DNA from 2 places in the Bacillus sp. MT94 genome. Region 2 is predicted to be linked to the other one. Evidence: predicted binding sites of a transcription regulator. Region 2 holds the regulator's gene; the other holds the start of a gene.
The links. Region 2 encodes LexA, which represses DNA repair genes until DNA is damaged. Its sites were predicted from a motif close to CGAACATATGTTCG; they were not measured.

Region 1 (4,538 bases), on a different contig from region 2:
ATTAGTAGAGCGAGGACTTATAGAAACGCGTGAGAAAGCAAAGCGCGCCATTATGGCCGGACTCGTATATGCAAATGAGATGAGACTTGATAAGCCAGGAGAGAAAATCTTGCAAGATACTGAGATTACGGTGAAGGGACAAGTTATGCCGTATGTAAGTCGTGGTGGTTATAAACTTGAAAAGGCATTAGAGACATTTCATCTTGATTTACAAGATAAAGTTATGATAGATATTGGTTCATCAACTGGTGGCTTTACAGATTGCGCGCTTCAAAATGGAGCGAAATTATCTTATGCATTAGATGTAGGATACAATCAACTAGCGTGGAAATTACGTCAGGATGAGCGTGTTGTTGTAATGGAACGAACAAACTTCCGTTACGTGACACCAGCAGACTTAGAACGTGGTTTACCTCAATTTGCAAGTATTGATGTTTCATTTATATCATTAAAGCTTATACTGCCAGTTTTAAAAACAATGCTTATGCCTAACGGAGATGTAGCAGCGTTAATTAAACCGCAGTTTGAAGCTGGAAGAGAGCAAGTTGGGAAAAAAGGTATCGTTCGTGATAGAAAAGTACATGAAGCTGTTGTAGAAATGATTGTCGATTTTGCTTTAAAAGAGGGCTATGATGTGGAAGGTTTAACATTCTCACCAATTACGGGTGGGGATGGTAATATTGAATTTTTAATTCATCTGAAATGGCATGGTGAACGTGAGAATGGCGAAAATCATTCTCCGATTTCTATAGAGCAAGTTGTTACAGAAGCACATGACGTTCTAAAACAAAAAGGGAAAGGGGAATAACATATGTTGTTCCTCTTTTTGCTGTAATTGTATAATGATTGTAAAAACAATTGTGTACAAGAAACGAATTATAAGTTAACATAAATAAGTGAAGTATACCAATGTTTAAACTATGGTAAGAGATAGTGTGAGGTGCAAATGTATGAATAAAGGTCAGCGCCATATTAAAATCAGGGAAATTATTGCAAACAAAGAAATTGAAACACAAGATGAATTAGTTGATATTTTACGTAATGAGGGATTTAATGTAACGCAAGCAACAGTATCGCGCGATATTAAAGAACTGCACTTAGTGAAGGTGCCATTACATGATGGGCGCTATAAATATAGCTTGCCAGCAGATCAACGATTTAACCCGTTACAAAAATTAAAACGAAATCTAGTGGATTCATTTGTAAAATTAGACACGGCAGGACATATGCTTGTGCTAAAAACATTGCCTGGTAACGCTCATTCACTTGGAGCACTTATTGATCATTTAGAGTGGGATGAGATCATCGGAACCATCTGTGGTGATGATACTTGCTTAATTATTTGCCGTACACCTGACGATACAGGTGTTGTCTCTGATCGTTTCTTAAATATGTTGTAACAAAAAATCTTGTTTGCTTTCCATCGTAAAGTGGGAAGTGAACAAGATATTTTTATTGGTCAAAAATATGATTTTTCAATTGTAATATAATATTTTGTTTGCATAAAGTTAGAAAATAGATGGATTGACCCGTAAAACAAATGTTTGGTACAATGAAGCGGGTTAGAAGAGTATATACATACAAATATATAGCATGATTATTTGAATGAAGAAATGAGAAAATCCTTTAGTAAGGGATTATTTTATAACGAGGTGAATGGGGCATTGTTATCGGAATTATCGATTAGAAACTTTGCTATTATTGAAGCATTAAATATTTCTTTTCAAAAAGGTTTAACGGTTTTAAGCGGTGAAACAGGGGCCGGAAAATCGATTATTATTGATGCGATTAGTTTACTTGTAGGTGGCCGTGGGTCAGCAGAATTTGTTCGATATGGAACAGAAAAGGCTGAGATTGAAGGGCTGTTTTATGTTGAAGATGATAAGCATCCATGTATTGAAAAGGCAGAAGAGTTAGATATAGAAATAGAAGATGGCATGATTATTTTAAAGCGTGATATTGCTGCGAACGGGAAGAGTGTATGTCGTGTAAATGGGAAGCTTGTTACACTTAGCATATTAAAAGAAATTGGGAAAACACTTGTTGATATTCATGGACAGCATGAAACGCAAGATTTAATGAATGAAGAACGACATCTGTTTATGCTTGATCACTTTGATGGGGATCGAATCGTTAAACAACTAGACATATATCAAAACGTATACGCTGACTATGAAAAATTAAAAAAACAATTGAAATCGTTAAGTGAAAATGAACAACAGATGGCACATCGCTTAGATTTAATTCAATTTCAGCATGAAGAAATTCGCAAAGCTGATTTAAAGATGGATGAAGAAAATGAATTAACTGAGGAACGATTGCAAATTTCTAATTTTGAAAAGATTTATAAAGCATTAGGTGATGCATATCGTTCATTGAGTGCTGACGGACAAGGATTAGATAATGTAAGAAGCGCAATGGGACAAATGGAAAGTATTACACATTTAGATGAAATGTATCAAGAGAATCATGATTCAATTGCAAATAGCTATTACTTATTAGAAGAGGTTGCATATCAACTGAGAGAAAAGCTCGATATGATGGAATATGATCCAAATCGTTTAGATGAAATCGAAACACGTTTGAATGAAATTCGTATGCTAAAGAGAAAATATGGAAATACTGTAGAAGAGATTTTAGCGTATGCAGATAAAATTGAACAAGAAATATTTACAATTGAAAATAAAGACGTTCATATTGAAACGACGAAGAAACAGTTGAAGGAATTAGAAAGTGTTATTCTGAAAGAAGCAACGTTGTTAAGTAATATGCGTCATGAGCTTGCAGAACACCTTACAAATGCAATTCATCAGGAATTAAAAGAATTATATATGGAAAAAACGAAATTTGAAGTGAGAATTATGAAGAGAGAAGGAAATGCAGAAGAGCCCCTTGTGGAAGGTGCACCGGTAAGACTTACGGCAGATGGTTACGATCATGTGGAATTTTATATTTCGACCAACCCAGGAGAGCCGCTAAAACCACTTTCAAAGGTTGCTTCTGGTGGAGAGTTATCTCGTATCATTTTAGCTTTAAAAAGCATTTTTTCTAAGCATCAAGGGGTTGCATCTGTTATTTTTGATGAAGTGGATACGGGTGTAAGTGGCCGGGTCGCACAGGCTATTGCTGAAAAAATTTATCGAGTATCAGTAAACTCGCAAGTACTTTGTATTACGCACTTACCTCAAGTAGCTTCAATGGCAGATTCGCATTTATTTATTCGAAAACAAGTAGCGAATGATCGGACAATTACATCAGTTACTGTTTTAACTATGGAGGATAAAGTAACAGAAATAGCTCGAATGATTTCTGGTGTGGAAATCACAGATTTAACGACGGAGCATGCGAAAGAATTACTTACGCAAGCGCATCATTTTAAACAGACAGCAGAGGCTATCCAGTAATGGATAGCTTTTTTTCTCAAATGACGATTTCTTAATTCTTCCGGTTATAAATAAAGCATTGCAAGGAGAGATTAAAAAGTGAAGCCAAGAGGCTGAATGTGGGGTAGGAGCGAGGAGAGTGAACAAGTTGAAATTAGAAAAATTTCGAAAAATAATAGGTCTTTGTCTCCTTGTTTCTTTAGTTTTTATTGGATGTTTTAAACCGCTTCGAACGTTTATTTCATCACCGAAACAACTTGTTGTTTTTGAAGGACAACAATCAGAAATATCATCATTACCAGTTTTCAAAGCTTCATCCACAAATCGTCATGTATTTACAGTGAGTTCGAATGAACAAAAACAAGGACTTATGGTAAATTCTCATCAAAATGGTGAAGCTGATATGGTATTTCAGCTTGCGGGCTTTCCAGTGAAAAAAGTAAATGTGAAAGTGTTAAAAGATTTTAAAGTGATTCCAGGTGGACAATCAATTGGTGTGAAATTAAATACAAAAGGTGTACTTGTTGTAGGCCATCATTTAATTCAAACTGAAAAAGGTAAAATATCTCCTGGTGAAACAGCAGGTGTACAAATTGGAGATATGATTACTGAAATTAATGGTAAAACCATTGAAAGAATGAGTGATGTAGCACCGTTTATTCATAATAGTGGAGAAACAGGTGAACCGCTTAATCTTGTATTGTTAAGAGATGGAAAATATATTCGCACGAAGCTAACGCCACAAAAAGACAATGGTGAATCGTCTTATCGAATTGGCTTGTATATCCGCGATTCGGCAGCTGGAATTGGAACGATGACATTTGTTCATCCAGATTCTATGAAATATGGGGCACTTGGTCATGTTATTTCTGATAATGATACGAAAAAGCCGATTCAAGTCGAAGATGGACAAATTATGCGCTCGACAGTTACATCAATTGAAAGAGGCAGTCATGGGAATCCAGGCGAGAAATTAGCAAGATTTTCACCAGATCGTGAAGTGATTGGCAATATTACAATTAATAGTCCATATGGTATTTTTGGAAAATTAAATACGAATATGAAAAACGGTATAATGGATAAAGCAATGCCTATCGCATTATCTCATCAAGTAAAAGAAGGACCGGCAAAAATATTAACAGTTATTGATCAAGA
Region 2 (4,538 bases):
TTCTTTATGTTTCAAAACAAACCGGTAGTAAAAGATATACCCACAGATATGTCTGAACTTATCGCTAATTATATATTGGAACATAAAACGATAGAAGCAACAGTTAATAACAACTGGAAAGTTATTAAATAACGATTTTTACAAATAAAAAAAGATGGGCTTCGCCCATCTTTTAATTTAATTTTGCATTATCTTGCTTTTTTAAAGCTTTTAATTTCGTCGGTGTAACATCTGTACCTTCTTCGTTAACAACTTTAATTCCTTTAAGTTCGTTTAACATATTTTGACGAAATCCTTTTAAATATTGTTCACGTAGCGATTGACGCTCACGTTGCTCTTCTTCAGTTAAACCTTCAGCTTTTGCTTTTTTCGCTAAGAAGTTAATGCGTTCAACGAGTTCGTGATTAATCATCTCGAATCCCCCTTCTAATCAAAACTGATTATTATCATACAATAGTTACTCTTCTTTATCAAGCAATTGCTTCGTATACTCTACATATCTACGATGTACAGTCGCCTTTGAAACATTATGACCAAATCCACGTAATGTTGCTGCAATTTCTTCAAACGTGAGTTCACTTTTTCGCAAACGTACAATTTCCTCAATTGGCACTTCTTTTTTCTCTCTTCCTACACTTAAATGACGATTTTTTAAATTATTTTCTGGACGATAACCTTTTTCTACTGCACGTTGCATACCTCGTTTAATTTTCAAATTATGAATCTTTCTTTGATATTCTTCAACAATACCAATAATATCTAATACCATCGAATCAGAATCCGACAATTGTAATTCACCATTATGTGTATGCGTATATACTTTTATGCCTTCTTTATGTAAACAATGCATTAATGCGATCTTCGCATTTCCTCTACCAAGGCGCGTTTCATCTTGTATAAGTAACACATCAATTTGTTCGTCTCGAATTGTATCCAGCACCTCTAATATACCGTCACGTTCAATTGTATATCCACTAGCCTGCTCTTCAATCACCTTAGTAACATTCATTTGATAGCGCTCAGCTAAATGCAATAATTCATCTTTTTGACGTAATAATGATGTTTCTTGCGCTTCTTTCGTTGTACTCACACGTGCATAAATAATTGCATTCATTTTGAACCCCTCTTTCTCCCTATTATTTCCCTATAGTGTAACATAAATCCGCCATTTGTTCGAACTTATGTTTGTAGAATGTTTTTTCACATGTTATACTTATTAATAAGAAAAATGAAAGAAAACGAGGTGTTAGAAAACATGGAAAAGTTAACGAAACGCCAGCAAGACATTCTCGACTTTATTAAGCTAAAAGTACAAGAAAAAGGATATCCACCTTCCGTACGTGAAATTGGTCAAGCAGTCGGCCTCGCTTCTAGTTCTACAGTGCACGGACATTTATCACGATTAGAAGAAAAAGGATACATTCGACGCGATCCAACAAAACCACGTGCCATTGAAATTTTAGGTGAAGACCGAATGGATACGGAAACACAATCTGTTATTCAAGTTCCAATTGTCGGAAAAGTTACTGCCGGTTTACCAATTACAGCGGTCGAAAGCGTAGAGGAACATTTCCCACTTCCAGCTAGTATTGTTGCTGGAGCAGACCAAGTGTTCATGTTACGTATTTCTGGAGATAGTATGATTGAAGCTGGTATTTTCGATGGAGATTTAGTTGTTGTTCGCCAACAACAGTCTGCATATAATGGTGAAATTGTAGTCGCTTTAACAGAAGATAACGAAGCAACTGTTAAACGTTTCTATAAAGAAAAAGACCATTTCCGTCTACAACCAGAAAACTCTTCATTAGAACCTATCATTTTAAAACAAGTTTCCGTTATCGGGAAAGTAATTGGCGTATATCGTGATTTACATTAAAAATAATAAAAAGAAGATAATTACCTTATTTATATACGGTAATTATCTTCTTTTTTGTATTTTGATAGATTTCCATACATTCTATTTCTTATTAACGAGTTTCAATCGTCACATCTCCCGCAGCCGTTTTACCGCTAATCTTTTTACTACCATTGCCAATTGTTACGTTATTATTTTCTTCATTAAAAATTGTTACATCTCCAGCAGCACTTTGCCCAGTAATTACCGCATCTTGTGGTTTTTCCGATAAAGTAATATCTATATCTCCCGCAGTTGAACTTGCTTCTAGATTATACTTGGAATCATGATCTTGAATATTTATTTCCCCACTTGTTGTTTTTGCGGTCACTTTCCCTAATACCTTCTTAAAGTTCACCTCACCAGCTTTTGTCGATCCCTCCACATTCTTAGCCGTTACTTGTTTCAACTCTACTTCTCCAGCAAGTGTTCTAACACTTACGCTATCACTTTTCACATCACTCATTTCGATTTGTCCAGCAGATGAATTTACTTTTACATCTTGATAAGAGCGTTCGGGCACAAGGAGAGTCAATTTAGACGTTTGAAACCTAAAATCATAAAAAGAAAAATCAAATGAAGCACCTTTTTCTCTTTCCCCAATAATTTTTAATGTGTCACCATCTTCTGCAATACGAATCTCTTGTTTACGTACATCTCCTGATTGCTTTACATAAAAAGAAGAATCAGGAGATTTTTGGATAACAATATCTCCGGCATCTAACTTAACTTCTATATTTTTTAATGTTTCGTTTTTAATTACATCTTCTTTATCGCCTTTTTCAGCAGTTTGTACTGCTTTTTCATATGTTTGGGAAATTCCTATTACTCCAATAATGATACAAGCGATAGCGATTAAAAATAGTTTTTTCATCATTTACTCTCCTTTTATCATTTTGAAGTTCCATATTACATATCGTACACACAATCTCTTAAACCACTTTGTACTATAAAAAGCGATAATACACAACAATAAACCTACTCCAACAAACGTTATACTAACGAAAAGATCCAACCATATAAAAGTACCCATAAATACTTTTCCAATAACGAAAAATGGTGTTACTACACTAGCAATACCACCAATCCAAAAAGAAAATATAAAAGCAACAATTGCGACTAACGGGCCTAACACAATAATAAAATTAAACAAACTAAGTCCAATCGCTGCCATAACAGCTCTTGTCACATTTGAAGTCGATGGATTTTTTTTCATTTCATCGAAGCGATACATCGCAAGTAACTCTTTTGCGATTACTTTCGGAGAACCAAGGCCCTGAATTATTTCTGATTCAGTTTTCCCCTCTTCTAGTCCAAACTGAAAGTGCTCTTCATAATCCAATAAAATATCTTGCCTCTCTTCCTCTGGTAACTTTCTAAGATAACTTGATAATTCTTTAAGAAACCCTTCTTTACTCATCCCATTCCACCCCTTCAATAATTTCTTGTACCCCTTTCGCAAAATCACGCCATTCTGTTACTAACAAATGAAATTGCGTCTCCCCTTGCTCTGTTAATTGATAATATTTACGAGGTGGCCCTTCTGTAGATTCCTTTAAATACGTTTGAAAATACCCTTCTTTCGTCAAACGACGTAACAAAGGATATACTGACCCTTCCGATATTAAAAATTTACTAGAAATTTGCTGAACAAGTTCATAACCGTAACTATCTTTACGTTTTACAAGTGCTAATACACAAAGTTCAAGCACACCTTTTTTAAACTGAACGTTCAAGTGTTATCCTCCTTTCCTATCTTAGTACTGTTCAATACACGGTACCTGTTTTATCCATAATATACCACTTAGTATTATTTATTGCAAGGTACTAAGTTATATTTATTCCCTAAATTTAGAAAATGAACTAACGAAATTCTGAATAAGACTGTGTTATAACTGAGCATCATTACGTTAATATCATTGAGTAATAATCTGATTCACAAGCCACAAACTTATAGCCTTGCAGATGAGGACATAAAAATCATCGCTCGCGTTGTACAAGGCAGTAAAGAATTATTAAGTTTTAGCACAAGTGATTAAAAAAGATAAGATCAATTCTTTTGAAAAGATTTTCTTAGTAACATGATTCAAAATAACCAAAAACAATCCATTATCTAGTAGTTAACATATCCAATAACTTCACTAAAAAAGCCCTGATACCGTAGTATCAAGGCTTTTTCATTTCACAAATTATATAAAACTTACATTTATCATCTGATAATGTTTTTCTATGATATCACTACTTGTTATTAATTATTGGCTTTTATGTGGCTGTTTTTCATTTTGCAACCATATAAAATTGTAATAATAGGGAATTAAAAAACCCTTGATACGAGTTGTATCAAGGGTTCAAGCCTCTTAGTATAGAGACATATATTGATCGCGTTCCCATTGGTGAACTTGTGTTCTAAAGATATCCCACTCAATCTCTTTCGCTTCGATGAAGTGCTCAAGTAAGTGTTCTCCTAGTGCACCGCATACTACTTCATTAGATTGTAATGTAACTAACGCTTGCGCTAATGTTGCTGGTAAGTCAACGATACCTGCTTCTTCGCGCTCTTCTTTTGTCATTACATAGATGTTACGGTCTACTGCAGCTGGTGGAGTTAATTTGTTTTTAATTCCATCAAGACCTGCAGCTAATA

Region 1: the regulator LexA is predicted to act here: its motif matches at 1,534-1,547, upstream of recN (DNA repair protein RecN).

Annotation. Positions count from the first base shown of each region.
Region 1 is NZ_JBXAEZ010000002.1:479,183-483,720, reverse strand. It holds gene AC1Q51_RS08150 (TlyA family RNA methyltransferase) at 1-808, shown strand, start outside; gene argR (arginine repressor ArgR) at 951-1,400, shown strand; gene recN (DNA repair protein RecN) at 1,665-3,404, shown strand; gene spoIVB (SpoIVB peptidase) at 3,523-4,538, shown strand, end outside.
Region 2 is NZ_JBXAEZ010000010.1:106,007-110,544, forward strand. It holds gene AC1Q51_RS26000 (bifunctional metallophosphatase/5'-nucleotidase) at 1-132, shown strand, start outside; gene AC1Q51_RS26005 (DUF896 domain-containing protein) at 173-412, opposite strand; gene AC1Q51_RS26010 (YneB family resolvase-like protein) at 458-1,114, opposite strand; gene lexA (transcriptional repressor LexA) at 1,256-1,876, shown strand; gene AC1Q51_RS26020 (DUF4097 family beta strand repeat-containing protein) at 1,968-2,771, opposite strand; gene AC1Q51_RS26025 (DUF1700 domain-containing protein) at 2,772-3,314, opposite strand; gene AC1Q51_RS26030 (PadR family transcriptional regulator) at 3,307-3,630, opposite strand; gene glnA (type I glutamate--ammonia ligase) at 4,252-4,538, opposite strand, start outside.